4 regions of the Streptomyces sp. NPDC044064 genome follow, and region 2 is predicted to be linked to each of the others. Evidence: riboswitches for the same ligand, from Rfam matches in the RefSeq annotation. Region 2 holds a riboswitch; each other region holds the start of a gene.
The links. A riboswitch is a leader RNA that binds a small molecule or an ion and turns the genes downstream of it on or off. The one in region 2 is predicted to bind cyclic di-AMP.
Positions count from the first base shown of each region.

Region 1 (6,968 bases), on a different contig from region 2:
GCGGCCGAGCGGGACTTGCCCTCGAACTCGTACTTGCCGTCCTTGTAGAACTCGGACGCGGCGACGTCGAGCGCGAGCGCGATCTGCTCACCGGGGATGTAGCCGGCCTGCTTGATGGCCTCGAGGATGAGGTCGAGGGCCTCGCGGTTGGAGCCGAGGTTCGGGGCGAAGCCGCCCTCGTCGCCGAGACCGGTGGACAGGCCCTTGCCCTTCAGGACCTTCTTGAGGGTGTGGTAGACCTCGGTGCCCCAGCGCAGGGCCTCGGAGAAGGACTCCGCGCCGATCGGGGCGATCATGAACTCCTGGATGTCCACGTTGGAGTCGGCGTGCGAGCCGCCGTTCAGGATGTTCATCATCGGCACCGGCAGCAGGTGCGCGTTCGGGCCGCCCAGGTAGCGGAAGAGCGGGAGGTCGCTGGCCTCGGAGGCGGCGTGGGCCACGGCGAGGGAGACGCCGAGGATGGCGTTGGCGCCGAGGGAGCCCTTGTTGTCGGTGGCGTCCAGGTCGAACATGGCCTGGTCGATCAGGCGCTGCTCGGTGGCGTCGTAGCCGACCAGCTCCGGGCCGATCTGCTCGATGACGGCGAGGACGGCCTTCTCGACACCCTTGCCCTGGTAGCGGTTCGGGTCACCGTCGCGCAGCTCGATGGCTTCGAAGGCACCGGTGGAGGCGCCGGACGGGACGGCGGCACGACCCGTGCTGCCGTCGTCGAGGCCGACCTCGACCTCGACCGTGGGGTTGCCTCGGGAGTCCAGGATTTCCCGGGCTACGACGACGTCGATGGACGGCACGAGCATCTCCTTCGTGGATGTGACGCTGGTTGTGCGGGGCTTGTGTGCCTTGCGCCTAGAGCCTAACCGTCCCGGGGGCTTCGGCCACCGACCGACCGTCCCGTGGACAGGTAGGAACAGGGAGACCGTACCTATTGTTCAGGCTCGGAACAAAGAGGCCTGTGGATGAGGCCCGGCCGAAGAGTGGGAAACGGGCGGGAAGACGGAGAGGAATCGGGGCGGGGAGCAGGCTGGGGACACAAACAACCCCGCCCCGGCGCGTACGGGGGAAAACGCGCCGGGGCGGGGAGCCCGTGGGGACGGGGGGATGCCCCTCACGAGGCCTTCAGATTGGGGGCAGGCCTTGTGAGAGCACTGTGGTTCCGGTGGGAGCCAGGTGTCACTTCAGGTGCAGCTGCTGGCCCGGGTAGATGAGGTTCGCGTCCTGGACGATGTCCTTGTTCAGCTCGAACAGCTTCTTCCAGCCGCCCTTGACCTTGTGCTTCTCGGCGATCGTGCTGAGGGTGTCGCCCTTGGCCACCTTGTACTCGCCGTCGCCCTTCTTGACCTTCTTGCCGGTCGGGGTGGTGACGGTCTGGCTCGCGGCCGGACGCTCGGCGGAGCGGGAGGCGGCCTGCGGCTCGGCGGCGCGGGTGGTGGTCGTGGTGGTCTTCGAGGAGCTGCCGCTCGACGGGGCCGCCGCGGTACCGCTGTACGGGGTGCTCGACAGGCCCGTGCCGCAGACCGGCCAGGCACCCTTGCCCTGGGAGGCGAGGACCTTCTCGGCGACGGTGATCTGCTGCTGCTTGGTGGCCAGGTCGGCGCGGGCGGCGTAGGCCGTGCCGCCGTAGGCGGCCCAGGTGGAGGCGGAGAACTGCACGCCGCCGTAGTAGCCGTTGCCGGTGTTGATCGACCAGTTGCCGCCGGACTCGCACTGGGCGACCGCGTCCCACTCGGAGGCGGTGGCGGCGGAGGCGTTGCCGGCCGCCATCAGCGGGGCGGCGACGACGGCGCCGGTGACACCGGCGAGCGCGATGGCACGGGTGGCCTTGAACGGACGACGGTGCTTGCCCTTGCCGGAAAACAGCATGGATCGATCCCCTCACCGACGCCTGCGAGGTGAGCTGTCGGATTCGGGCCGGTTGAGTTGCCCGGCCGCGACCCTCACGGGACGCGGCTTCACCCCAAGCCAGTGCCGGCATCAACTGCCGTTCCTGGCGCTTACCTTGGGTCCCCCGCTCCTGCCTACGGCGCATGACGCGACGACTGTTCCCGGGCGACCGCTGGCAGGACTCGGCGTTGCGGATGCCGGGGCTCGTGGTGACGAGCGGCCTTGACCGTAGACAGGCGATCGGCGGAATTTCAAAGACGATCAGGGCTTCTGAGACTCATCCCACACTTTCACCAAAACGGACATTAGTGAGCGAAGCGGGGCGTCAACTCCCGCTACTCGTCGCCCTTTTCGGTACCGACTTTCAGGGTCTGACCGGCACTGATGTGGTTCGGGTCGGCGCCGATGGCCTTCTTGTTCTCGGCGTAGAGCGCGTGCCATCCGCCGTCGAGGTCAAGGGAGTCGGCGATGGAGACGAGGGTGTCGCCCTCGTGGACGACGTAGGTGCCCGCCTCTCGGCCGGCGTGACGGCCCGACGGGGCGTCATTCTGTCCGTTTGCCGCACTTTCATCCGCACTGCCACCGCGGTGGCGCCCGCCACTGCCGAGGGCGCCGGTGTCGACCAGGCTCCAAGAGCTGCTGGTCTGCCACGAATTGTCCGAGTCCTCCGTTGCGGGATCCGTGGTGACGGACTCGCCATCCTGAGCCTGCCCCGACCCGGGCGATGCGGATTTGTCGGACTTGGGGGTGTCTGCACCCTTGCTGGAACCCTTGGAGTCGGCACCCTTGTCGGCACTCGGGGACGGCTTGCCCTTCGCATCCGAGGAGGAGTCGGACGAGGGTGACGAGGAGGGCGAATCCGGCAGTCCGGACGAGTCGGAATTCTCGTCGGAGTCGGAGTTGTCGTCCGAGCTGGACGAGTCCGAGGACTTGGAGGAGTCACCGGAGTGACCGGAGCCCGAGTCGGAGCCCGAGACGCCCGTGTCGACGTCCACGGAGCCGGACTTCGAGGTCATGCCGGAGAGCAGGGCGCAGGTGGCCCAGGGAGTGGTGCCCTGGTCGGCGAGAATCTTCTCGGCGACGGCGATCTGCTGCGAACGGCTGGCCTGGTCGGCGCTGAAGGCGTACGTCGTGCCGCCGTACTTGTCCCAGTCGTCCTGGGATATCTGCAGGCCGCCGTAGTAGCCGTTGCCGGTGTCGGCGCTCCAGGAGCCGCCGCTCTCGCACTCGGCCACCTTGTCCCACGTGGTGCCGTCGGCCGCGTTGGCGCTGGCCGCGCCGAGGAGCGGGATGGCGATGGCGGAGCCGGTCACGCCGGCCGCGACGAGGAGGGCCGGAGCCTGACGGGGGCGACGGTGACGACCGTTCCCGGAGAGCATGCGGAAGCCTTTCGTGCGACAGCGGGGCCGGCGTGGCCGATGGAACTCGGGGGCCACGCTGATGAGTGAACGTATAGGCAGACGATCACTTGTCACAAGTTAATGCCGCGCAGATCACGTGAAGATCACAGAAGAGAGTGCCTGTCATGTTCGACCGGGCGAACCTCTGCCCGCGTCCGGCCCGTTCGAGCCGCACTCAGGGAACGGGCGTGAACTCCACGGGGAGGGTGCGCAGGCCCCGCATGATGAGCCCGCCGCGCCAGCGCAGCTCGGCCGGGTCCGCCCCGAGCCGCAGGTCGGGCAGGCGGGTGAGGAGGGTGCCGAGCGCGTTCTGGCCCTCCAGACGGGCGAGCGGGGCGCCGAGGCAGTAGTGGATGCCGTGGCCGTACCCGAGGTGCTGGTTGTCCCGGCGGGACAGGTCCAGGACGTCCGGGTCGGCGAACCGCTCCGGATCCCGGTCGGCGGCGGCGAGTACGACGAGCACCGGGTCCCCGGCGGCGATGTCCTGCCCGCCGATGGTGAGCGGCCGGGTGGCGAACCGCCAGGTGGCCAGCTCCACCGGGCCGTCGTAGCGCAGGAGTTCCTCGACCCCGGTCTCCAGGAGGTCCCTCTCCCCGGCGGCCAGGGACCGCTGCAGGCGGTGGCGCTGCTCGGGGTGGGTGAGCAGGGCGTAGGTGCCGTTGCCGATCAGGTTCACGGTCGTCTCGAACCCGGCGAACAGCAGGATGAAGGCCATCGCGGCGGCCTCGTTCTCGGTGAGGTGCTCACCGTGGTCGGAGGCGCGGATGAGGCCGGAGATCAGGTCCTCGCCCGGGGTCGGCTCGGCGGGCAGCGCCTCGCGCTTGCGGTGGATGAGTTCGGCGAGATAGCCGCGCATCTTCTTGACGGACCGTGCGACCCCGCCCCGCGGCCCTCCCCCGTGCCGGATCATCATTCCCGCCCAGTCCCGGAAGTCGTCCTGGTCCTCGCGCGGGACGCCGAGCAGGTCGCAGATGGCGTAGATGGGGAGCGGGAAAGCGAACTCGTGGATGAGGTCGGCCGAGCCCCGCTCGGCGAACTGGTCGATGAGGTGGTCGGTCAGCTCCTGCACCCGGGGCGCGAACTCGGCGACCCTGCGGGGCGTGAACGCCTTGCTGACCAGCCGGCGCAGGCGGGTGTGGTCCGGCGGGTCGATGTTCAGCAGGTGCGTCATCAGCTCGGCCTTGCGCTCGCCGGGGATACCGGTCTTCCCCTTCGCGTGCGCGGGCTCGTCGTGATGCGCCGGGTTCTTGCTCAGCCGCTGGTCGGCGAGAGCCTGCTTGGCATCGGCGTACCGCGTGACCAGCCAGGCCTCGACCCCGCTGGGCAGCCGGGTCCGGTGCACGGGGGCGTGCTCGCGGAGCCAGGCGTAGGCGGGATAGGGATCGCTTGCGAACTCCCAGGTGAAGAGGTCGGGGGCCGTCGGGGGGTGGGGGTGGCTGGGCTGGCTGGTCACTCCTTGACGGTATCCGGCTTCCCGGACGTCTGGCCGAGCGCCTTCAGGGCAGCGCAGTGGCCCAGGGCCGCGGCTTTGCGGTACCAGGCTTTCGCCCGGTCGGCGTTGCCGTCCGCTTCGAGGAGGAGGGCCAGCCGGTAGGCACCGTGGGCGTCGCCCCGCTCATAGCCCTGTTCGTAGTGGCGCAGGGCCTCACTCTCGCGTCCCTGCTTCTCCAGTACGACGCCGAGGTTCGTGTGGTCCCACGGGTAAAGAGTCGTTTCCATGGCCTCCACGAAGGACGCCTCGGCCTCCGCCACCGTCTGGGCCTTGCCGGTGATCATGTGCAGCAGGGCGGCCGCCCGCTCGTCCCCCGTGTCGGCCGCGCGGCTCAGGAAGACCTGGGCCGCCTCTCCCTCACCCTGCAGCAGATGGTGCACACCCACGCTCCTGGCGGCCGGAGCGTGTCCATGGGACTCGGCGGTCACGTAGAGATCTCCCACCTCCTCGAGGTCTCCCCTGCCGAGCAGCAGATCACCGAGCTGGTGGGACGCCTCCGCATCATCGGCCTTCGCGGCCTTTCCCAACCACTGCTCGGCCAGTGTCAGGTAGGCCTGCCCGAGAAGCCTGGCCGTGGGGCCCTCCGAGCCCTCGGGGCAGTCCTGGGCAGCCGTCCGGAGATACGGAAGCGCCTGCTCCGCCTTCCCCTGGCCGAGAAGAATTTCTCCGACGCGTCCCGCCGGCTGTGTCCTCCCCGCGTCCACCGCCCTGCGGAACCACGCGAGCGTCATCGCCTCGTCCCCCGCGGCCTCACCCACCAGCCCCATCACGTGCATCGCCTCGGCATCGCCGCCCTCCGCGCGGGGCTCGACCACCTCGTACGCCCTGACCAGCACTCCCCGGCGCACGTCGGCGTCGTACCGGGTCCCGTCCAGCGCGCAGCGCCATACGGCGAGCGGGACCGGCGCCGAGGACGGGTCCCGCATCACGTCCGCGACCAGCGAGCCGTACGGCCGCCACGTCTCGTCGCTGTCCCCCACGTGTCTCGGCACTCCCCGCACCAGCATGCCGGTCACCGCCTGCCGCCGCTCGGCCGCCCAGGCCAGCCCGTCCTCGAACGACTCGGTCTCCGGCAGCCCGGCCACTTGGGCAGCTCCGTAGCAGACGCACGCGGCTTCCAGCAGTTGCCTGGGAATGTCTCCGGTGACACCGCAGCGCACGAGATCGATGGCGGCTCTCACCACCAGGTGCCCACGCGGATGGCGGCTGTTGGAAAGGGCGGCGCGGCGCCACAGCTCCCACAGTTCGGGGCCGACGGCGAGGTACTGGGTGACTCCGCTGTCGCCGCGCCACCGGAGGGCGTCGGCCAGCTGGGTGTCGCCGGGAGCCAGCCCTGCGAGCCGCCGGAGTTCGCCCTCGCTCCACCGGGAACTCAACGGCACCGTCCTGGCCTGGCTCAGCAGCCGGGACGCCGGTCCGGCGCCGAACCGGTGTCTGTCGTACTCCTCGTCGCTCATCGTGGCCACCACCGGTACCCGCAGACGGGCCAGCTCGGCGAGCAGGCCCAGGTCGAGCCCGTGGTCCCCCAGATGGCGCTCCAGCTCGTCGAGCCAGAGGACATGGGGGTCGTCGCGTCCGCGCAGCAGTCCGGGGAGGCCCCGGAGGTCCGCGCTCGGCGGGGGCACGTAGACCCGGGCGTGCAGCGGCAGGTGGTCGAACATGGCGGCCCAGGCGGTCCTCGTCCTGCCGGACGACGGGCCGCCGGTGACGACGAGGAGGCCGTCACGCTCGTGCCAGCCCTGCAGCATCTCGTCCACATCCCGCGGGACGTAGCCCGGGACACCGGTCTCGGTGCCGAACCGCCGGGTGCGCCGCACCCCGAGCCTCATCAGGTCGACTTCCTCCACGGTCGGCCAGTTGTCGGGGTCTGCGTACCCGGCACCCGGCTGCGTGCCGTAGTTGTTCTGGACGCCGACAACCGGCCCCTGGAAGGTGCCGCGCCGGAAGTCGACGTGGTCCGAGAGGCGAGGTGCGCGCTGCTCCGGGCCCGGAGCGGGGGCGCGTCCTTCGTCCGAAGCCGGAGCGAACTCCCCTATGAGGCCGCGTAGTTGCTCAGCCGCCGCACCCTTGTCCGGTGCATGGTCGAGCGTCATGCGTACCCGCGTGAACCAGACCTTCCGTTCCAGGTCCGTGAGACCGGCCGCGGGCCACGGGTCGACGCGGAGTTCGGTCTCGTAGCCGGGAGCGCCGTTGTC
Region 1 covers NZ_JBWKFN010000006.1:331,343-338,310, reverse strand. The annotation lists gene eno (phosphopyruvate hydratase) at 1-797, opposite strand, end outside; gene AC07DS_RS13010 (transglycosylase family protein) at 1,171-1,860, opposite strand; cyclic di-AMP (ydaO/yuaA leader) riboswitch at 1,865-2,033, opposite strand; gene AC07DS_RS13005 (transglycosylase family protein) at 2,217-3,260, opposite strand; gene AC07DS_RS13000 (cytochrome P450 family protein) at 3,457-4,734, opposite strand; gene AC07DS_RS12995 (tetratricopeptide repeat protein) at 4,731-6,968, opposite strand, start outside.
Region 1: it holds a riboswitch for cyclic di-AMP, as region 2 does, so the genes downstream of both, AC07DS_RS13010 (transglycosylase family protein) here and AC07DS_RS27680 (M23 family metallopeptidase) in region 2, are expected to answer to the same signal.

Region 2 (6,968 bases):
CCCGTCGGGGCCGGGATCGCCCACGCCCTCGGTGAAGCTGTCCCCCACCGCCACGTACGACCCGATCACTGATCTGTTGTCATTCTTCGAATCGTCTGCCACGTCGGACCATGATTCACCTTCGGATGTGACCTACGCGACCGTAGGCAGGGGTTGACGAACGGTGAGATGAGACACCCTTAAATCATTTGCCAATCCAGGAATAACGCGACGTTCGGACGCGTTGACGGTGCGCACACGCCGAAGGCCGGACCCGGGGAACCGGGTCCGGCCTTCGGCGGCTTGTCAGGGCAGGTGATTCTCGAGAGCGGGTCCCGCGGAGCGGGAGCCTCAGACGGCGACGCCGTGCGAGCGGAGGTAGGCGACCGGGTCGAGGTCCGAGCCGTAGTTCGGCGTGGTGCGGATCTCGAAGTGCAGATGCGGGCCGGTCACGTTGCCGGTTGCGCCGGAGAGGCCGATCTGCTGGCCCGCGGTCACGGTCTGGCCGGCCGAGACGGAGAGCTGCGAGAGGTGGCCGTACTGGGCGTAGTAGCCGTCGTTCAGCTTGATGACGACCTGGTTGCCGTACGCGCCGCCCCACCCGGCGGAGACGACGGTGCCGGCGGCGACGGCCTTGAGCGGGGTACCGGTCGGCACGACGAAGTCGACGCCGGTGTGGTAACCGCTGGACCACATGCTGCCGGCCACGTGGTACCCGGTGCCGATGGTGGCGCCGGTGACCGGGAGGGTGTAGCCGGCGGACGGCACGGAAGGTGCGGAGGGCGCGGCGGGTGCGGAGGGCGCGGCGGGTGCGGCGGGTGCGGCGGCGGCACCGGAGGCCTGGCCCGACTGGGACCGGGGCGGGGATGCCGGCGCCGGGGCGGAGGGCTCGGTGTGCGGCTGGGCGGCCTTCGCGCCGAGCGACAGCTTCAGACCCGGGTGGATCAGCGAGGGATCCTGGCCGACGGCCTGCCGGTTGTCGTCGTAGAGTCGCTGCCAGCCGCCGCTGACATGCTGCGCGCCGGCGATCTTCGCGAGCCAGTCGCCGGACTTCACCGTGTAGGTGCGCACACCCGAATTCCGCTGCGCGGCCGCCTTCTTCACGGCCGTCTTTACCACGGCCGGAAGGGACTGCACGACCTTTCCGGAAACGGACTGCGTGGTGGCGGCGTGCGCTCCGGTGGCCCCGAGGAGCGGCAGGGCCAGCGCGGCGCCACCGGTTCCGGCGACGGCGATCGAGCGGGTGAAACGCGGGGGCTTGGGACGGCGGTGCTTACCCTTCGCGGGCATGGCGCATTCCTCTCCGGCGCCTGCGAGGTGAGCTGACGGGTTCGGGCTGGAGCTGCCCGGCCGCGCGCTGCGCGGCTGCACCCCAGCCTGTCCCGGAGACCGGGACAGGCAGTCATACCTGGTGGGTCCCCCGCTCCTGCCGAACACGGGTGAAGTGTGTGGGGACTCCGGGCGGCGGCAGGATTCGGCGTTCCGACCGGATTGGTGGCGAACGTAAGCGAGCAAGACGGATTCGGACAAGCAGCTGGTTCCCGGCGCCACGGCTCCAAATGATCGAATTCGGAAATTCACGGTCACTCTCCGTGAATTCCGGAATCCTCACCCTTTTTAATTCCCTTCACCCTTACAGGAATTACGTGGACATGACGCGCGACACACGGTCACGAATATGACGCTCCTCACGCGCCGATCCCCACACCCCCTTACCTCAGAGCGAGTTGGAACGAAGGCTCCAATTCGGACAGATTACTCAGATGCGACGCAGCCGGAGAACCGTCGCATCCAGGTCGCCCCTCAGTCCGGTGCGCAGCCCGTGGTGCAGCAGGACCGCACCTCGGTGCACTTCGCCCGTTTCGCGGCATTCGTACGATGCTGTCGGGTCGAGTCCGCGCAGCCGCAGCGCCGGAACCGGCTCACCGTAGTGCTGCGCCTGGAGGCAGGCGAGGACCACGGCCTCGTCGCCGTGGACGTACTGGACGGCGCTCAGACCGCCCGTCGGCGGCCGCAGCCGGTACTGGTGGCCACGCTGGACCACCGGTCGGATCTCCTTGTAGAGGTCCACCCAGAGACGGGCCTCGGCCAGCTCTTCCCCGCTCCACTCGGTGAGGTCGCCGCCGACGCCGAGCACCCCGGCCATCGAGCTGACGAAGCGGAACCGCAACGAACTCTCCCGCCCGTTGAGCTGGGTGTTCGGGCTGTCGGTGACCCAGGCGGCCATGACCCGCGCCGGATGGATCTGACTGAAGCCGTGCTGGATGGAGAGCCGGTCGAGCGGGTCGGTGTTGTCGGAGGTCCACACCTGGTCGGTGCGGCTCATCACGCCGAGGTCGATCCGCCCCCCACCGCCCGAGCAGGACTCGAAGGCGACCGCGGGATGGGCTGCGCGCAGCCGGTCCAGCAGGGCGTACAGGGCGCGGACGTGGTCGACCCACAGGCGCTGCGGGTACGGCTCCCCGGGCCAGCCGGCGTCGGTGAAGCAGCGATTGAAGTCCCACTTCACATAGTCGATCGGGGCGCTCGACAGGAGGGTGTCCAGCTGCTCCCAGAGGTACTCCTGGACGTCCTCGCGGGCGAGGTTGAGAACGAGCTGATTGCGTAGCTCCGTCCGCTTTCGTCCAGTTTGGTATTGCACCCAGTCGGGGTGGGCACGGTAGAGGTCGCTGTCGGGGTTGACCATCTCGGGCTCGACCCAGATGCCGAACTGCATGCCGAGGCCGTGCACCTGGTCGGCGAGGGGCTTGAGGCCGTGCGGGAAGCGGTCGGGGTTGGGCGTCCAGTCGCCGAGGCCTGCCCGGTCACTGGTGCGGGCGCCGAACCAGCCGTCGTCCACGACGAACAGCTCGACGCCGATGCCGGCGGCCCGCCGGGCGAGGGCGGTCTGCTGCTCCTCGGAGATGTCGAAGTTGGTCGCCTCCCAGGAGTTGAACAGCACCGGCCGGTCCTGCTCCGCGTCCGGGATGACGTACGCCCGCTGGTAGGCGTGCCAGGTGCGGCTGGCCCCGCCGAAGCCGCCGTCGCTCCACAGGCCGGCGAAGACGGGACTGGCGTACGACTCCCCCGGCTCGAGCAGCAGCAGGCCGGATTCGTCGTATCCGGCGCCGCCCGTGATCTGCACCCGCGCGTCCGGGAGTTGGGCGACGGCGATCCGCCAGGACCCGGACCAGCCGAGCGCGCAGCCGTAGACCTCGCCGCGCTCCTCGGTCGCGTCGGTGTCCAGCGCGACCCAGGGCAGGTGCTGGTGGCCGGTGTGGCCGCGGCGGCTGCCGATGATCTTCTCGCCGTAGGCGAGGGGGGCGGTGGCCAGCAGCGACTCGGCGGCCCAGCGGCCGTGCAGCTGGGACAGCCGCCAGCCCTCGCGGTCGGGCAGGGTCCAGGTCGCGGCGTCGGCGCGCAGCAGCTCCACGCGCGCGTGCGAGCCGTTGTCCACGGTCACCCAGCGTTCCAAGACGTCCCCGCGCATCCGGTAGTGCAGGGTGACGGCGAGCCCGTCGTCGTCGAAGCACAGCCGCAGCTCGTCACCGTCGGCGCCGCCCACCGTGTCGGACGACACGAAGCGCCACTCGGTGCCGCGCCGCTCCTCGGTGCGCACCGACAGGGCCGGACGGACGAAGCGGGGGCCGCCCTCGACGGGGTACTCCTCACGGCCGTCGAGCGGGGACTCGAAGGGCCAGTAGGCAGGCAGCGGGCTCGCCGCCAGGGCCTCGGCGTCGGCGAGCACGATCCGTGGCCCCCAGTGCAGGTGCACCAGTTCGTCCGCCTCGGTGAGATGCAGCGCATAGCTGCTGCCGGGGCCCGACAGGAGCCATGTACGACCGTCATCGGCGATGTCCACCATCGAGACCTCACAGGTGCCAACAGATCCGCTCAAGTGCGAACATCATTAGGCCCCGCAGCCCCTGGTGGCAACGCCTGTGGACAACTCATTGCCCGAGGAAATCGATGTCGTATCGTCGACGGAGTGCCCGTCGACGAGCCGCGCCGGCGGGGCCGACCGGGAGGAGCCCCCGTGACGCAGCAGGTCCCCTCGACCGAGCCCGAGCTGGCCGGAGTGCGCAATTTCCGCGACGTGGGCGGACTGCCGACCGTGGACGGGCGGCGGGTGCGCCCCGGAGCGCTGTTCCGCAGCGGCCACCTCGCGCACGCCACCGAGGAGGACGCGGCCTTCCTCGCGTCCCTGGGCCTGCACACGATCTTCGACTTCCGCAACGCCGCCGACCAGAAGCTGGAGGGCCCGGACGTCGAGCTGCCCGGTGTGCGGAACGTGAACCTGCCGCTGAGCGACCCGGCGGACGGTGCCGAGTTCTGGCAGATGGTCCGCAACGGCGACATCGAGCAGCTGCGCGGCATCCTCGGGGACGGCAAGGCGGCGGCCCGGATGGTCGCCTCGTACCGGACGATCGTCAAGGAGCGCACCGCCGAGCACTCCCGGGTGCTGCACGCGATCGCCGAGGACAGCGTGCCCACGCTGATGCACTGCGCGGCGGGCAAGGACCGCGCGGGCATCTCCATAGCCGTCACGCTGCTGGCCGTGGGCGTGGAGCGCGACGCCGTCGTGGCCGACTACCTGGAGTCCAACGCCAAGCACCGGCGCTACAAGGTCCGTCGCAACGGCAGCCCGGACACCGCGTACACGCCCGAGGTGATGGAGCTGCTGAGTCCGCTCTTCGACGCCCGCGCCGAGTATCTCCAGGCGGCTTTCGCGAGTATCGAGGAGACGTGGGGCGGCACCGACGCCTACTTCGCGCAGGGTCTGGGGCTCACCCCGCAGACCCGGGAGCGGCTGCGGGAGCGTCTGCTGGACTGACGGCGGTCAGCCCTTGGCGCCCACCGAGAACAGCAGATAGAGGAATCCGGCGAACAGGTGGCCCACGGCGATGTAGATGATCAGCCGGATCCACAGCGAGCGGGGGAACTTCTCCTCGAAGTTGCTCATGGCAGCTCTCCAGTCAGCGGGCCCAGGCACAGCGTGGCCGTGGGGCTCTGCAGCAGGGTGTGAAGGAACAGCAGCTCCACGCCGTCGTGGTCCTCGGCGGCGAGGCGGTGCGGGGTGAGTGAGTCGAAGTGGGCGCTGTCGCCGGGCGCGAGCAGATGCGTGGTGTCGCCGAGGCGCAGCCTGAGCCGCCCCTTGAGGACGTGGAGCCACTCCTCGCCGGGGTGGACGCGCACGATGTCGCCCTGGGTGCCGTACGGCACCCGGACGCGCAGGGCCTGCATGGCGCGCCCCGGGGCTCCGGCCTGGAAGTAGGTCCAGCCGCCCGCGTGGGTCGGCTCCATGTCGGTGGCGCGCACGATGGCGTCCCGGTCGGCGACCGTCTCGCCGAGCAGCTCCGAGACGGTCGTACTGTAGATACGGGCGAGTGCGAGCAGCATCGGCAGCGAAGGCTGGCGCTGTCCGGTCTCCAGCCGGGACAGGTGGGCCGGCGAGAGCCCGGCCGACCGGGCCGCGGCCTCCAGGGTGAGACCGCTGCGTCGGCGCAGGTCACGCAGCTGCGGCGCCACGACGGACAGGTCGTCGCCGTGGCCCGCCGGTGGGGGGGCTTCTGAGGCGTTCATGCCTCCATTGAGCCGAATCATTGCCTCTGGGGCAAATTTATTGCCTCAGAGGCAAAAGATCAGCGGTTGGCCACCGCCTGCTTGATCAGGGTCTTGCCGAAGTCCCACATCAGGCCGCCGCCGCTGTGCGCGTCGTCCATCACCGCCGTGAAGGCGTCCACGAACCGGTCCACGTCGGCCTCGTTCACGACCAGCGGCGGGATGAGCTTGATGACCTCCAGGTGATCGCCGGAGACCTGGGTGAGGATCCGGTGGCGCTGGAGCAGCGGTACGACCACCATCTGCGCGAACAGGCCCTTGCGCGCGGCCTGGAGCATGGTCCAGCGGCCGCGCAGCTTCAGCGAGCTGGGCCTTCCGAACTCGATGCCGATCATCAGGCCCCGGCCGCGGACGTCGGCGAGCAGCTCGTACTTGTCGATCAGCGCGGTGAGCCGGGACTTCAGCACACCGCCCGTGGTGCGCACCCCGGCGACGATCTGCTCGTCCTCCATCACCGACAGCACGGCGAGGCCGGCCGCCATCGCCTGCGCATTGGACCCGAAACTCGCCGAGTGGACCAGGACACGGTCCATGGACGAGTAGACCTTCTTGAAGATCCAGTCCTTGCCCAGGGTCGCACCGACCGGGACGTAGCCGCCGGACAGCGCCTTGGCCACACACACCAGATCCGGTTCGACGCCGTCCTCGTGCTGGTAGGCGTAGAAGTCGCCGGTACGGCCGAGGCCGGTCTGCACCTCGTCGGCGATGAGCAGCGCCTTGTGCCGGTGCAGCAGGTCCTGCGCGGCGCGCAGATAGCCGGGCGGGGCCTCGTGGACGCCCTTGCCCTGGATCGGCTCCACGATCAGGGCGGCCACGTCACCCTTCTTCAGCTCCCGCGCGAGCGCGTCGAGATCGCCGAGAGGTACGGCGGTGTCGGGCAGCAGCGGGGCGAAGCCGTCGCGGAAGCCGTCCTCGCCGTTGACCGACAGGGAGCCGGTGGTCAGGCCGTGGAAGGCGTGGTCGCAGTAGAGGACGCGCGGTCTGCCGGTGGCGTACCGGGCGAACTTCAGGGCGGTCTCGACCGCTTCGGTGCCGCTGTTACCGAAGAACACCCGGTCCAGGTGCGGACTGTGGGTGAGCAGCCGCTCCGCGAGCAGGCCGGGCAGCGGCTGGCAGTCGAAGCGGGTGAGGTCGGCGAGGTTCAGGTCCAGCACGTCGTGCAGCGCCTGGCGGACGACCGGGTGGTGGCGGCCGAGCCCCATCACCCCGAACCCGGCGAGCATGTCCAGGTGGTCGTTGCCGTCCGCGTCGTAGAAGTGGGCGCCCTCGGCGCGCTCGTAGACCTTGTCGAAGCCGATGGTGTGCAGCATGCGCGGGAGCTGCGGGTTCAGGTACTTCGTGTGCAGCTCGTAGCGCTCGGCTCCGCGGTCGGCGAGGAGGGCGCCGAG
Region 2 covers NZ_JBWKFN010000018.1:80,802-87,769, reverse strand. The annotation lists gene AC07DS_RS27685 (SGNH/GDSL hydrolase family protein) at 1-69, opposite strand, end outside; gene AC07DS_RS27680 (M23 family metallopeptidase) at 331-1,269, opposite strand; cyclic di-AMP (ydaO/yuaA leader) riboswitch at 1,274-1,436, opposite strand; gene AC07DS_RS27675 (alpha-galactosidase) at 1,739-3,823, opposite strand; gene AC07DS_RS27670 (tyrosine-protein phosphatase) at 3,995-4,792, shown strand; gene AC07DS_RS27665 (DUF6126 family protein) at 4,799-4,921, opposite strand; gene AC07DS_RS27660 (helix-turn-helix domain-containing protein) at 4,918-5,541, opposite strand; gene AC07DS_RS27655 (aspartate aminotransferase family protein) at 5,601-6,968, opposite strand, start outside.

Region 3 (6,968 bases), on a different contig from region 2:
ACACGACCACAGCCGAGGCAGGCTCCGGGGGCCTGACAGCGACCGAACACCGCCTGGCCAACGGTCTGCGCGTGGTGCTCTCCGAGGACCACCTGACCCCGGTGGCGGCGGTGTGCCTCTGGTACGACGTCGGCTCCCGCCACGAAGTCAAGGGACGTACCGGCCTGGCTCACCTCTTCGAGCACCTGATGTTCCAGGGGTCGGCGCAGGTCAAGGGCAACGGCCACTTCGAGCTGGTGCAGGGCGCCGGCGGCTCCCTGAACGGCACCACCAGCTTCGAGCGCACCAACTACTTCGAGACCATGCCCACCCACCAGCTGGAGCTCGCCCTCTGGCTGGAGGCCGACCGCATGGGCTCCCTGCTCACCGCCCTGGACGACGAGTCCATGGAGAACCAGCGGGACGTCGTCAAGAACGAGCGCCGCCAGCGCTACGACAACGTGCCCTACGGCACCGCGTTCGAGAAGCTGACCGCCCTCGCCTACCCGGAGGGCCACCCCTACCACCACACGCCGATCGGCTCGATGGCGGACCTGGACGCGGCCACCCTGGAGGACGCGCGCCAGTTCTTCCGCACCTACTACGCGCCCAACAACGCGGTGCTCTCCGTGGTCGGCGACATCGACCCCGTGCAGACCCTCGCCTGGATCGAGAAGTACTTCGGGTCGATCTCCTCCCACGACGGCAAGCCCGAGCCCCGCGCCGGCTCCCTGCCCGAGATCATCGGCGAGCAGCTGCGCGAGGTCGTCGAGGAGGAGGTCCCGGCGCGCGCCCTGATGGCCGCCTACCGGCTCCCGCAGGACGGCACCCGCAAGGCGGACGCCGCCGACCTCGCCCTGACCGTGCTCGGCGGCGGCGAGTCCTCCCGCCTGTACAACCGGCTCGTGCGCCGCGACCGTACGGCCGTCGCGGCCGGCTTCGGCCTGCTGCGCCTGGCCGGCGCGCCCTCGCTCGGCTGGCTGGACGTGAAGACCTCCGGTGACGTCGAGGTGCCGGTGATCGAGTCCGCGATCGACGAGGAGCTGGCCCGGTTCGCCGCGGAGGGCCCGACGGCCGAGGAGATGGAGCGCGCCCAGGCCCAGTTGGAGCGCGAGTGGCTGGACCGGCTCGGCACGGTCGCCGGCCGCGCCGACGAACTGTGCCGGTTCGCCGTCCTGTTCGGCGACCCGCAGCTCGCCCTCACCGCCGTCCAGCGCGTCCTCGAGGTGACCCCCGAGGAGGTCCAGGAGGTCGCCAAGGCCTGCCTGCGCCCCGACAATCGCGCGGTCCTCGTCTACGAGCCGAAGCACCCGGAGACCGTCCAGGACGCCGACGTCCCCGAGGACCCGGAGCAGGAAGCCACCGTAGAGGCGGGCGCCGACAAGAGCGACAACGAGGAGACGGCCAAGTGACCGAGCTCGCCACGATGGACTTCCACCCCCAGCCGCAGCCGGGCGAGGCCAGGCCGTGGGCGTTTCCCGCTCCCGAGCGCGGCACGCTGGACAACGGTCTGACCGTGCTGCGCTGCCACCGCCCCGGCCAGCAGGTCGTCGCCGTCGAGGTGCTGCTGGACGCGCCCCTGGACGCCGAGAAGCCCGGTCTGGAGGGCGTCGCCACGATCATGGCGCGGGCCTTCTCGGAGGGCACCGACAAGCACTCCGCCGAGGAGTTCGCCGCCGAGCTCGAGCGGGCCGGTGCCACGCTGGACGCGCACGCCGACCACCCCGGCGTGCGCCTCAGCCTGGAGGTCCCGGCCTCCCGCCTGGCCAAGGGCCTCGGTCTGCTCGCTGACGCCCTGCGCGCGCCCGCCTTCGACGACAGCGAGGTCGAGCGGCTGGTCCGCAACCGCCTGGACGAGATCCCGCACGAGCTGGCCAACCCGGCCCGCCGCGCCGCCAAGGAACTCTCCAAGGAGCTGTTCCCGGCGACCTCGCGCATGTCGCGGCCGCGCCAGGGCACCGAGGAGACGGTCGAGAAGATCGACGCGGCGGCCGTACGCGCCTTCTACGACCGCCATGTGCGGCCCGCCACGGCCACCGCGGTCGTCGTCGGTGACCTCACCGGCACCGACCTGGACGAGCTGCTCGCCGACACCCTGGGCGCCTGGACCGGCACGCCGGGCACCCCGCGGCCCGTGCCGCCGGTGAGCGCCGACGACACCGGCCGGGTGGTCATCGTCGACCGGCCGGGCGCCGTCCAGACCCAGCTGCTCATCGGCCGGATCGGGGCCGACCGGCACGACCGTGTGTGGCCCGCCCAGGTGCTCGGCACCTACTGCCTCGGCGGCACCCTCACCTCCCGCCTGGACCGCGTCCTGCGCGAGGAGAAGGGCTACACCTACGGCGTGCGCTCCTTCGGACAGGTCCTGCGTTCCGCGCCGGACGGCACGGGCGCCGCGATGCTCGCCATCAGCGGTTCCGTGGACACCCCGAACACCGGTCCCGCCCTGCAGGACCTGTGGACGGTGCTGCGCACACTCGCGGCGGAGGGCCTGACCGACGCCGAGCGGGACGTCGCCGTGCAGAACCTGGTCGGTGTGGCGCCGCTGAAGTACGAGACCGCCGCGGCCGTCGCGAGCACGCTGGCGGACCAGGTCGAGCAGTACCTGCCCGACGACTTCCAGGCGACCCTGTATCAACAGCTCGCCGGCACCGGCACCGTGGAGGCCACCGCGGCGGTCATCAACGCCTTCCCGGTGGACCGTCTCGTGACCGTCCTCGTGGGTGACGCGGCCGAGATCAAGGCGCCGGTCGAGGCGCTCGGCATCGGCGAAGTCACCGTCGTGGCGGCCGAGTAGCGGCTTTACGGCACCCCGTGCGCGTGGGGCCCTGACGATCCGACGGTTCGTCAGGGCCCTTTGCCGTGCACAGCCCTTCCTCAGATGTCCGAATTGCGGCAGAGGTTGCCTGTCTGACCTGTGGGATGCGCTACAAAAGCCCGGATCCGTTTGGGGATCGAAAGTCGGGCCGCATAGCGTCGACCGGGCTGTTCGTCAGGCAGTGCGCCGCGCCCGCGGCACCGGACAGTCATCGCCGAGTCCCCCCACGGCGCGAGCCAGGGGAGCCGGGGACCCACCGCAGTCCCTGGGGTGAATCGGACGCCCGCGCTCCGGCGAGGGGGTCCGTAGGAGACCTTCCTGCTCCGAACCCGTCAGCTAACCCGGTAGGCGAGAGGGAAGGAAAGGACCAGCCACTTCATGGCGTTCATGTACGCCACCGGGAAGCACCGCAAGCCCGGCCGGGTCAAGCGCACCACCGTCCAGGCGGCCGGTGTCGCGGCCCTCACCACCACCGGTGTCGTCGGCACCCTGGCGGCCAGCCCGGCGCTCGCCGCGGACAACTCGGTCGAGGACACCGGCCTCACCCCGGTCATCACCGTCAGCGACACGGTCGCCGAGCAGATCGACGCGCAGGCCGAGGCCCAGCTGGTGGCCGCCCGGCAGAAGGCTGCCGAGGAGGCCGCGGCCAAGGTGGCCGCCGAGGAGGCGAAGAAGGAGCGCGAGGCCCAGGCCCGCGCCGCGCGAGAGGCCGAGCGCAAGCGCCTGAACGCGTTCGTCGCCCCGATCGCGCACTCCTACGTCTCCACCGGCTACAAGGCCAGCAGCTCCCTGTGGTCCTCCGGTTCCCACACCGGCATCGACTTCCACGCGGCCAGCGGGACGTCCGTCCACGCGGTCGGCTCCGGCACGGTCGTCTCCACCGGCTGGGGCGGCGCGTACGGCAACCAGATCGTGATCCGGATGGCCGACGGCATGTACACCCAGTACGGCCACCTGTCGTCCATCGGCGTCGTCGTGGGCCAGAAGGTCCTCCCGGGCCAGCAGATCGGTCTGTCCGGCGCGACCGGCAACGTCACCGGACCGCACCTGCACTTCGAGGCCCGTACGACCCCCGAGTACGGCTCGGACGTCGACCCGATCGCCTATCTCCGCCAGCACGGCGTGAACGTCTGACGCTCCGGCACACGACATCCCGAAGCCCCGGCTCACGAGCCGGGGCTTTCGCCGTTTTTCGCAGTGCCCGCCGCATCCGCTGTCCAAAAAATATCCATGGATTCCGGCCTGCCGTCGGAAATTCCGGCTCATTGCAATAGAGTCACGGAGCAGACGTCCATCGTCGACGTTTCACGGGGATTAAGGCGGAGGTCGGTCATGCGTATTCCGGCGCATTCGGTGTGCACGGCGATCCGGGACGACATCGTCGCGGGTGTCTACGAGCGCGGCGGCCGCCTCACCGAGGAAGTCCTCGCCCGTCGCTACGGCGTCTCGCGGGTCCCCGTCCGTGAGGCCCTGCGCACCCTGGAGGCGGAGGGCTTCGTGGTGACCCGGCGGCACGCGGGCGCGTGTGTGGCCGAGCCGACCGAGCAGGAGGCCGCCGACCTGCTGGAGATGCGCGCGCTCCTGGAGCCGCTCGGCGCCTCCCGGGCCGCCCAGCGGCGCACCGAGGCCCATCTGAAGGTGCTGCGGGGCCTGGTCCGGCTGGGTCAGGAGCGGGCCAGGCGGGGCAACAGCGAGGATCTGCGCTCGCTGGGCGCCTGGTTCCACGAGACGCTGGCGCAGGCCTCCGCAAGCCCTTCGCTGACCTCGGTGCTGACCCAGCTGCGGCACAAGATCGCCTGGATGTACACGGCGCCGGCGCCGCCGAGCCCGGTGGACTGCTGGGCGGAGCACGGCGCGATCGTGGACGCCGTGGCACGCGGAGACAGCGAGCGCGCGCGGGCGATCACGGCGATGCACACCGATCGCGCGACGGCTGCGCACCGGCTGCGGTTCGCCTCGGGCGTGGACCGTCCCGAACGTGTGAGGAACTCGCAACATGCCGTAAACATGCCGAGCCTGCGGCATTAACACGGGCGCCGTATACAAAGAGGAGATATTCGGTGGGCGGATATTTTCGCTGCCCTTTTCTCCGGCGCGCCGTCAATTCGCGGGCGCGTGCCTTCGGTGTGCCTGCGGTGAATTTCCCGGACCGGGCACCAAAAAGGCGGAAGCCGCGTCACCCGGAAAGGGTGGCGCGGCTCACCTGCATACTTCAGACGGTCTCGGGGAGCTCTTCCAGGCCCTCGGAGACCAGCTTGGCCAGACGGTCCAGGGCGATGTCCGCGCCCTCGGCGTCGGAGGCGAGGACGATCTCCTCGCCGCCCTGGGCGCCCAGGCCCAGGACAGCCAGCATGGAGGCCGCGTTGACGGGGTTGCCGTCAGCCTTGGCGATCGTCACCGGGACACCTGCGGCCGTGGCGGCCCGGACGAAGATGGAGGCGGGACGGGCGTGGAGGCCCTCGGCCCAGCCGACGTTGACGCGGCGCTCAGCCATGTGTTGCTGCCCTTCGGTGTTCAGGGTTGTCTAGACCAGTTTCCCATATCGCGAAGCATGCCCGGCGCGGACCTTCGTCCCGCCCCGGTGTGTCGTCGGACCGCGGCCTCGGTCCGGCTTGCGTCCTCACAGACTGCCTCGCGCCGTTGTCGTACGCGAGCCTTACCCTGGGGCCCATGCAGAGCCCGGCGGACCGGCAGGACCGGCACGAGTACCCCGCCCACTGGGAGGCGGACGTTGTGCTGCGCGACGGGGGTACCGCGCGCATCCGGCCCATCACCGTTGATGACGCCGACCGCCTCGTCAGCTTCTACGAGCAGGTCTCGGACGAGTCGAAGTACTACCGCTTCTTCGCGCCGTACCCGCGACTCTCGGCCAAGGACGTCCACCGCTTCACGCACCACGACTTCGTGGACAGGGTGGGACTTGCCGCCACGATCGGCGGCGATTTCATCGCCACCGTACGCTATGACCGCATTGGTCCCGATGGTCGGCCCGCCTCCGCGCCCGCCGACGAGGCAGAGGTCGCCTTCCTGGTGCAGGACGCCCACCAGGGCCGCGGGGTCGCCTCCGCCCTCCTGGAGCACATCGCCGCCGTCGCCCGCGAGCGCGGGATCCGCCGTTTCGCCGCCGAGGTGCTGCCCGCCAACACCAAGATGATCAAGGTGTTCACGGATGCCGGGTACACGCAGAAGCGCAGCTTCGAGGACGGCGTCGTGCGCCTGGAGTTCGGCCTCGAGCCCACCGACCGCTCGCTCGCGGTGCAGCGCGCGCGGGAGCAGCGCGCCGAGGCCCGCTCGGTACGGCGGCTGCTGGCGCCCGGCTCCGTCGCGGTCGTCGGCGTCGGCCGCGCGCCCGGCGGGGTGGGCCGCAGCGTCCTCGGCAACATCCGGGACGCCGGCCACCCCGGCGATCTGTACGCCGTGAACAAGGCCTTCCCCGAGGACCTCAAGGAGGTCGACGGGGTGCCCGCTCACCGCTCGGTGCGGGAGATCGACGGCCCGGTGGACCTCGCCGTCGTCGCCGTACCGGCCGAGCACGTGCCCGCGGTCGTCGCCGAGTGCGGCGAGCACGGGGTGCAGGGACTGGTCGTCCTGTCCGCCGGGTACGCCGAGAGCGGGCCCGAGGGGCGCGAGCGGCAGCGGGCCCTGGTCCGGCTCGCGCGCGCGTACGGCATGCGGATCATCGGCCCGAACGCCTTCGGTGTCATCAACACCGCGCCGGACGTCCTGCTGAACGCCTCGCTCGCCCCCGAGATGCCCCGCCCGGGCCGCATCGGCCTGTTCACACAGTCGGGGGCCATCGGCATCGCGCTGCTGTCCCGGCTGCACCGGCGCGGGGGAGGCGTCACCGGGGTCACCGGGGTGTCCACCTTCGTGTCCGCCGGGAACCGGGCCGACGTGTCCGGCAACGACGTCCTCCAGTACTGGTACGACGACCCGGAGACCGATGTCGTCCTGATGTACCTGGAGTCCCTCGGCAACCCGCGCAAGTTCACCCGCCTCGCCCGGCGCACGGCGGCGGCGAAGCCGCTCGTCGTCGTGCAGGGCGTCGGATCCGCGCCGCAGGGGCACGCGGTACGGGCCACACGGCTGCCGCACGCGACCGTCTCCGCGCTGCTGCGGCAGGCCGGGGTGATCCGGGTCGACACCATCACCGAACTGGTCGACGCGGGGC
Region 3 covers NZ_JBWKFN010000050.1:24,410-31,377, forward strand. The annotation lists gene AC07DS_RS44215 (M16 family metallopeptidase) at 1-1,391, shown strand, start outside; gene AC07DS_RS44220 (M16 family metallopeptidase) at 1,388-2,776, shown strand; cyclic di-AMP (ydaO/yuaA leader) riboswitch at 3,000-3,163, shown strand; gene AC07DS_RS44225 (M23 family metallopeptidase) at 3,176-3,931, shown strand; gene AC07DS_RS44230 (GntR family transcriptional regulator) at 4,130-4,825, shown strand; gene AC07DS_RS44235 (HPr family phosphocarrier protein) at 5,010-5,291, opposite strand; gene AC07DS_RS44240 (bifunctional acetate--CoA ligase family protein/GNAT family N-acetyltransferase) at 5,468-6,968, shown strand, end outside.
Region 3: it holds a riboswitch for cyclic di-AMP, as region 2 does, so the genes downstream of both, AC07DS_RS44225 (M23 family metallopeptidase) here and AC07DS_RS27680 (M23 family metallopeptidase) in region 2, are expected to answer to the same signal.

Region 4 (6,968 bases), on a different contig from region 2:
CAAGCGGTACCTGGACTACTGGTCGGGCTGGCTGCGCACCCCCGGCATCGACTTCAGGGCGGCGATGGCCGGGCGCACGCTGTGGGGTGTCGCCGCGCTCGCCGACCGGGAGCCGTCGGTCGCCCAGCCCCTCGTCGGCACCCTCAACAACTCGGCCGCGTATCTGAAGATGCGCTTCGGCGGGGTGCTGCTCGGCAACGGCAGCGCGCCCGGGGACGTACGGAAGGACACCGACGCGCTGGCGCGCGCCAAGACGTTCTTCGCGCAGGAGACACCCCTCGCCCGCTTCCCGCACCAGGACGCCTGAGTCCCGTCCCGCGCGGTTCGCCGCGCCCTAGGTGTTGATGTCCTTCGTCGTGAACCGCGCCCAGGCCGCCGAGCCGAACACGGCCGCGTACAGCGCCTGGAGACCGAGATTCCTGACCAGGTCGTCCCAGTAGACGGGGTCGCGCATCAGATCGGCGAAGGACAGCCAGTAGTGGGGGAAGAAGTACGGCTGCAGCGCGTGCAGCTGGGGTATCTGGTCGAGGATCTGGACGGTGATGAGCAGGCCCACGGTGGTCGCCATCGCCGCGATGCCGCTGTTGGTCAGCGTCGACACGAACAGGCCGAGGGCCGCGACACCGACCAGTGAGGCCGCGACGACCAGGGCTATCAGCAGTGCCCGGCCGAGGCCCTCGGCGAAGCTGATCCGGGTGCCGGAGATCGTGGTGAGGTCGCCGAGCGGGAACAGCAGCGCGCCGACGATCAGCGCGGAGACGGCCACGACCAGGGTGGCCAGCACACAGAAGGCCATGACCGTCGTGTACTTGGTGAGCAGCAGGCGGGTGCGGCCGGCCGGGGCGACCAGCAGATAGCGCAGGGTGCCGCCGCCCGCCTCGCCGGCGATCGCGTCGCCCGCGACCACGCCGACCGCCATCGGCAGGAAGAACGGCAGGGTCGCGGCCAGTGCCGTGAACACCAGGAACAGGCCGTTGTTGGTGATCTGCGCGATGAACGCCGGCCCGTCACCGCCGCCCGGGCCCGCCGTCGAGCCGCCCCGCGTCTCGATCCGCACCGCGATCCCGACCAGAACCGGCACCGCTGCCAGCACCCCGAGCAGCGCGAGGGTGCGCCAGCGGCGGACGGTGGTGACCAGCTCGCTGCGCAGCAGCCCGAAGGTCCACAGGGGGTTCGGGCGGCCGGGGCCGGCCGCGGCGGCCGGTGCCCGGAGTACCTCGGCCTCAGCCCGCGACATCGAATCCCTCTCCCGTCAGTGCCACGAAAGCGTCCTCCAGGGAGGCTCGTTCGAGTGTGAGGCCCCGGACCCGGACACCCGCCGTGACAAGGGCGGCGTTGATCTCGGCGAGGTCCCGCTCGGGCGGCTCGCCGGTCACCCGGTCGCCGTCGACGGTGACGTCCCCGACGCCCTGTTCCTTCAGCAGCCGGGCCGCCTCGCCCGGGTCCGGCGTGGTCACCACCAGCCGGCCGCGCGCCCCGGCCGCGAGGTCGGCCACCTCGCCCTGCGTGATCAGGCGGCCCTGTGCCATCACCGCCGCGTGCGTGCACACCTGCTCGATCTCGTCGAGGAGGTGGGAGGAGAGGAATACGGTGGTGCCGTCGGAGGCCAACTCCCGGATCAGGGCGCGAATTTCCCGCATGCCCTGTGGGTCGAGGCCGTTGGTGGGCTCGTCCAGGACGAGCAGCCTGCGCGGCTGGAGCAGGGCAGCGGCCAGGCCGAGGCGCTGCTTCATGCCGAGCGAGTACGCCCTGGCCTTCTTGCCTGCGGCGGCCGTGAGGCCCACCCGGTCCAGGGCGGCCGCGACACGGGTCCGCCGGGTGCGCGGGTCCGCGGTCGGGTCGGCGGCGTCGTAGCGCAGCAGGTTGTCCCGGCCGGAGAGGAAGCCGTACAGGGCGGGGCCCTCGATCAGCGCGCCGACCTGCGGGAGGACGGTACGGCCGGCCCGGGGCATGGGGCGGCCCAGGACGCGGGCCGTGCCCGAGGTCGGCTCGATCAGACCCATCAGCATGCGGATGGTGGTGGTCTTGCCCGAACCGTTGGGGCCGAGGAAGCCGAAGACGCTGCCCGCCGGGACGGTCAGGTCGAGACCGTCGACGGCGAGCTGTCCGCCGCGGTAGCGCTTGGTGAGGCCGCGCGTGGCGATGACGTGCGCCGGCGCCTCCCCAGAGTCCTGCTCCGTGGCGGACGGTTCGCCCATCGGCTCCCTCGATTCGTCGTGTGCCGTACCCCGGAAGGGTTACTTCGCTTCGTCGGCCGCCTTGACCAGCGTGTCCTTGGTGACCGCTCCGGCGTACACCTTGCCGTCATCGGTGATCAGCGCGTTGACCAGGCGGGTGGAGAAGACCGTGCCCTTGCCGAACTTCCCGGAGACGTGGTCGCCGAGCGAGCCGAGGAAGCCGCCGAAGGCGCCGCCCTCGGAGCCGGACGGCATGCCGCCCTTGGCGCCGGTGTCGAAGGTGGCGACGGACGTCCAGCCCTTGCCGAGCACGTTGGCACCCTGCAGGCCCTGGGTGAAGTCCTCACCCGACTTCGGGGCGTGCCCGGGAGCCTTGGACTCCTTCTTCCCCTCGGTGACCTTCGCGCCCTTGGGCGGGGTGAAATCGAAGGTGGAGACGGCCGGCTTGGCGAAGGAGACCTGGGTGAAGCCCGCGTCGAGGACGGCGGCGCCGCCGCTCTTCGGGGTGAGCGTGAACTTGAGCGGCATGCCCGTCTTCGCGTCGACGGCGATGCTGATCGCGCCGACCGTCGAACCGGACTGCTTGGGCTTGATCAGCAGCTTGTAGGCGTCGCGTCCGGCGACCTGCGCGGTGCCGTCGACGGTCACGGACGTGGTGTCGTCGACCGACTTCAGGGCCTCGTCGGCGAAGCCCTTGGGCGTGGCCGGCGGCTCGGCCCGGTGCTCCTTGCCGGAGTCGGCGGCGGTGCCGTGGAAGACCTCGTTGCTCTTGCTGTCGTAGCCCCAGACGTTCTTGCCGTCGTGGATGAGGCTGTACTCGGAGCCGCTCTCCAGCACCGAGAGCTTCTGCCGGTCCGGGCCGTCGGTCGCCACGCGCAGGGTGTGCGTGCCGGAGACCAGCTCGGTGAGCTTGGACGTCGGGTCGGCGGAGGAGCCGTCGCCGCCCCGGGCCGCCCCGGACGCCAGGCTGCTCTCCAGGCCGCCGAGGTTCGGCAGGCCGAGGTCGGTGCTGACCTTCACCGTGCCGGACAGCTGCTGCACGTCCGACTTGGCGATCTTCTCGATGAGCTGCTGCGCGGTGATCTTGGGCAGATCGGGCGAGCCGGAGTCGGCGAGCGCCGGGACCAGCCCGATCGTGGCCGCCGCCACCCCCACCACCGCGACCGGGACCACGTACCGGGCGGCTTTGCGGCGTCCGGTGGGCAGGTCCTCGCCCTGTCCGGCGCCCGTTGCCTCGTCGGATTCGTACGGTGCCATCTGTGCCTTACCTCCGTCGTCGGCGGCGGCTGTCCCCACACTGGTCCACCTGAGCCGCCATTCTCACCCGAATCGGTGAGGAGTGGTGATTTCCGTGGTTTCCATCTGACCAAATCGGCCGTGAGGAAGCGTCAGACCACGGAGCCAACTCCGTGTACGCCTGCGGTATGACACACGAGGGCGGTGCCTCCCCCGACCCGTAGGGGTCGTGCGGGAGACACCGCCGTCGGGTCGGGTGTGCGGGCGGCTAGCCGGCCCGGTGCACCACTGCGTCGCACAGCTCGAGCAGCGCCGCCTTGGCGTCGCACTCCGGCAGCGGGGCCAGTGCCGCCCGCGCCTCCTCCGCGTAGCGGACGGTGTCCCGGCGGGCCTGCTCCAGCGCGGGGTGCGCGCGCAGCGCGGTCAGCGCCTCTGCGTGCCGGGCGTCGTCGCTGAGGTCGGAGTCCAGCAGCTCGCACAGCGCGATGTCCTCGGCCAGGCCGAGGCGGGCGGCCCGCTCGCGCAGCCGGAGCACGGGCAGCGTCGGGATGCCCTCGCGCAGGTCGGTGCCCGGGGTCTTGCCGGACTCGTGCGAGTCGGAGGCGATGTCCAGGACGTCGTCCGCGAGCTGGAAGGCGACCCCGAGCCGTTCGCCGTACTGGGTGAGCACGTCGACGACCGTCTCGTCGGCGCCGGACATCATCGCGCCGAACCGGCACGACACGGCCACCAGGGAGCCAGTCTTGCCGCCGAGCACGTCCAGGTAGTGGTCGACCGGGTCACGGCCGTCCGAGGGGCCCGCGGTCTCCAGGATCTGCCCGGTGACCAGCCGCTCGAACGCGAGGGCCTGGACCCGGACCGCCTCGGGGCCGAGGTCGGCGAGGATCTGGGAGGCGCGGGCGAAGAGGAAGTCGCCGGTGAGGACCGCGACCGAGTTGCCCCAGCGGGTGTTGGCGCTGTCCACGCCGCGCCGCACGGACGCCTCGTCCATGACGTCGTCGTGGTACAGCGTGGCCAGGTGGGTCAGCTCCACGACGACGGCCGACGGCACGACGCCCGGCGCGTACGGGTCGCCGAACTGCGCCGCGAGCATCACGAGCAGCGGCCTGAACCGCTTCCCGCCGGCCCGGACGAGGTGCTGCGCGGCCTCCGTGATGAACGGGACCTCGCTCTTGGTGGCTTCGAGCAAGCCTTCCTCGACAGCCGCCAATCCGGCCTGGACATCGGCTTCCAGAGCCTGGTCCCGCACGCTCAGCCCGAACGGCCCGACGACGGTCACGAGGGGTCTCCTGTCTGCTGGTGTCTGCTGGCGATTACACGGTTTGTCGATAGGTCGTTGCCATCACTCAAGTCAGCGTATCCGGTCCTGTTTCGATCACCGATAGCGCCCACCGGTCCAGCCCGGGCGGTATCGGATCAGGGCCGGTATGTTTTTGATCATCTGATAAGTGTTGGTACACAACGACTTAACAGGATCTCGTCCGATTTGTCGCGAACCGCACGGCGGGCGGAGTACTCCTTTTGCACCACACTCGGCAAATCTCCCGAATCCCCCATGTCTGATTTGATACCCTTTGCCATTTCGTGAGTTGGGTCACGCGGGTCCGTGAATCAGCCATTGGCCGCCACCGCGTTCTCCCCTTGCCGCATCGGCCAGTTGAGCGTTGGCAACCGCAAAGGATCAAGTACCCCATTGGGAATAGATCAAGGTCAACTGCCTCATTGGGTGAATTCACTACTTGTTCCGGACATGTGCTGTCGCATAGCTTCCGGGCCAGTCGGACGAACGCCGAATCCTGCCGCGTCTGACACCACCCATCGACGAACTCATTTCGTACGGCAGGAGCGGGGGACCCAGGTAAGCCGCCGGACCGGACGACGCACGTCGCACCGGGACGGCTAGGGGTGAAGCCGTACCTCCCCCCAGAGGTACGGCCGGGCACCTCCCCGCCCGAACCCGACAGCTCACCTCGCAGGCGACGGAGAGGAACGTCCCCATGTCTGCTGCCGCTCTGCCCCGCCGCACCCGCACCAACCGCCTCGTCCGCAAGTTCGCCGTCATCGGCACCGGCGCCGCCGTGCTCGCCCTCCCGCTCATCGGCGCGACCGGCGCCTCCGCCGCCACCCCCACGGCCAGCACGGCGCCCACCACGCTCGCCGGATACCCGAACAACCTCGACGGCTGGATCCGCGAGTCGCTCGCGATCATGGCTCAGAAGGGCATCCCGGGGACGTACAACGGCATCCACCGCAACGTCATCCGCGAGTCGTCGGGCAACCCGGCGGCCATCAACCTCTGGGACTCCAACGCGGCCAAGGGCATCCCGTCCAAGGGCCTGCTCCAGGTCATCGACCCGACGTTCAACACGTACCACGTGGCCGGAACGTCCTTCGACATCTACGACCCGGTCGCGAACATCACGGCCGCCTGCAACTACGCGGCCGCGCGTTACGGGTCGATCGACAACGTCTTCGGCGCCTACTGACCGGCGCCCGCGGCGGGCCCTGCGGCTAGCCCGGTCAGTCGGTCGGGAACAGTCTTTCGAGGACGACGGCGATGCCGTCGTCCTCGTTCGACGTGGTGATCTCATCGGCGACGGCCTTGAGTTCGGGATGGGCGTTGGCCATGGCGACACCGCGTCCGGCCCAGTCGAACATGGGGATGTCGTTGGGCATGTCGCCGAACGCGAGGGCCCGGTCGGCGGCGATCCCCAGGTACTCGGCGGCCAGCGCAAGCCCCGTCGCCTTGGTGACGCCGCACGGCTGCAGCTCCACGGTCCCGGGCCCCGACATCGTGACCGTCGCCAGCGAGCCCACCGCCGCGCGCGCGGTCTCCGCCAACTCGTCGTCGGACAGCGTGTGGTGGCGCAGCAGCACCTTGCTGATGGGCTCGCACCACAGGTCGTCGCGGCGGCCGACCCGCACGGCGGGCAGGGTCGGGTGCGGCATCAGATACCCCGGTTCGATCAGGGTGAGCCCGTCCACGCCGTCCTGGTCGACGGCCGCGTAGACCTGCCCCACCTCGGCCTCGATCTTGCCGAGCGCGGTCTCGGCCAGTTCCCGGTCCAGCCGGACCGACCACAGCAGACGGTCGGTGCCGGCGTCGTAGACCTGCGCGCCCTGCCCGCACACCGCGAGTCCCGTGCTGCCGAGGCCCTCCAGGAGGGGCCGCACCCGGGGGGCCGGGCGGCCCGTCACCACCAGGTGCCGGGCACCGGCCCGCGCCACCCGCTCGAGCGCGGCGCGCGACCGGTCGGAGACGGTGTCGTCGCCGCGCAGCAGCGTCCCGTCCAGGTCGGTGGCGATCAGTGTGTATGCGGGGGGTGCGGCCATGATCAGAGAATACGGATCCCACGCCCCGCCGACTCACCCTGGAGTTCCCGGACTTGTGTGCTCCTCGGCCTCAAGTGGCGCCTGCGGGACCCCTGATGGTGGTGGAGTTGACGCGATCGGACCCGCGGGTGAGCGGAACGGCGCCTTCCGCGGCTCAGCCGTGTGCCGCCGCCAGGTGCCCGGCCAGACGCGGCGAGGCGAACTCCGTGCCGCACACGAACC
Region 4 covers NZ_JBWKFN010000015.1:154,526-161,493, reverse strand. The annotation lists gene AC07DS_RS24625 (flavodoxin family protein) at 1-307, shown strand, start outside; gene AC07DS_RS24620 (ABC transporter permease) at 335-1,237, opposite strand; gene AC07DS_RS24615 (ABC transporter ATP-binding protein) at 1,224-2,198, opposite strand; gene AC07DS_RS24610 (LolA family protein) at 2,238-3,434, opposite strand; gene AC07DS_RS24605 (polyprenyl synthetase family protein) at 3,682-4,692, opposite strand; cyclic di-AMP (ydaO/yuaA leader) riboswitch at 5,223-5,407, shown strand; gene AC07DS_RS24600 (transglycosylase SLT domain-containing protein) at 5,411-5,899, shown strand; gene AC07DS_RS24595 (HAD family hydrolase) at 5,934-6,746, opposite strand; gene AC07DS_RS24590 (FAD-dependent oxidoreductase) at 6,901-6,968, opposite strand, start outside.
Region 4: it holds a riboswitch for cyclic di-AMP, as region 2 does, so the genes downstream of both, AC07DS_RS24600 (transglycosylase SLT domain-containing protein) here and AC07DS_RS27680 (M23 family metallopeptidase) in region 2, are expected to answer to the same signal.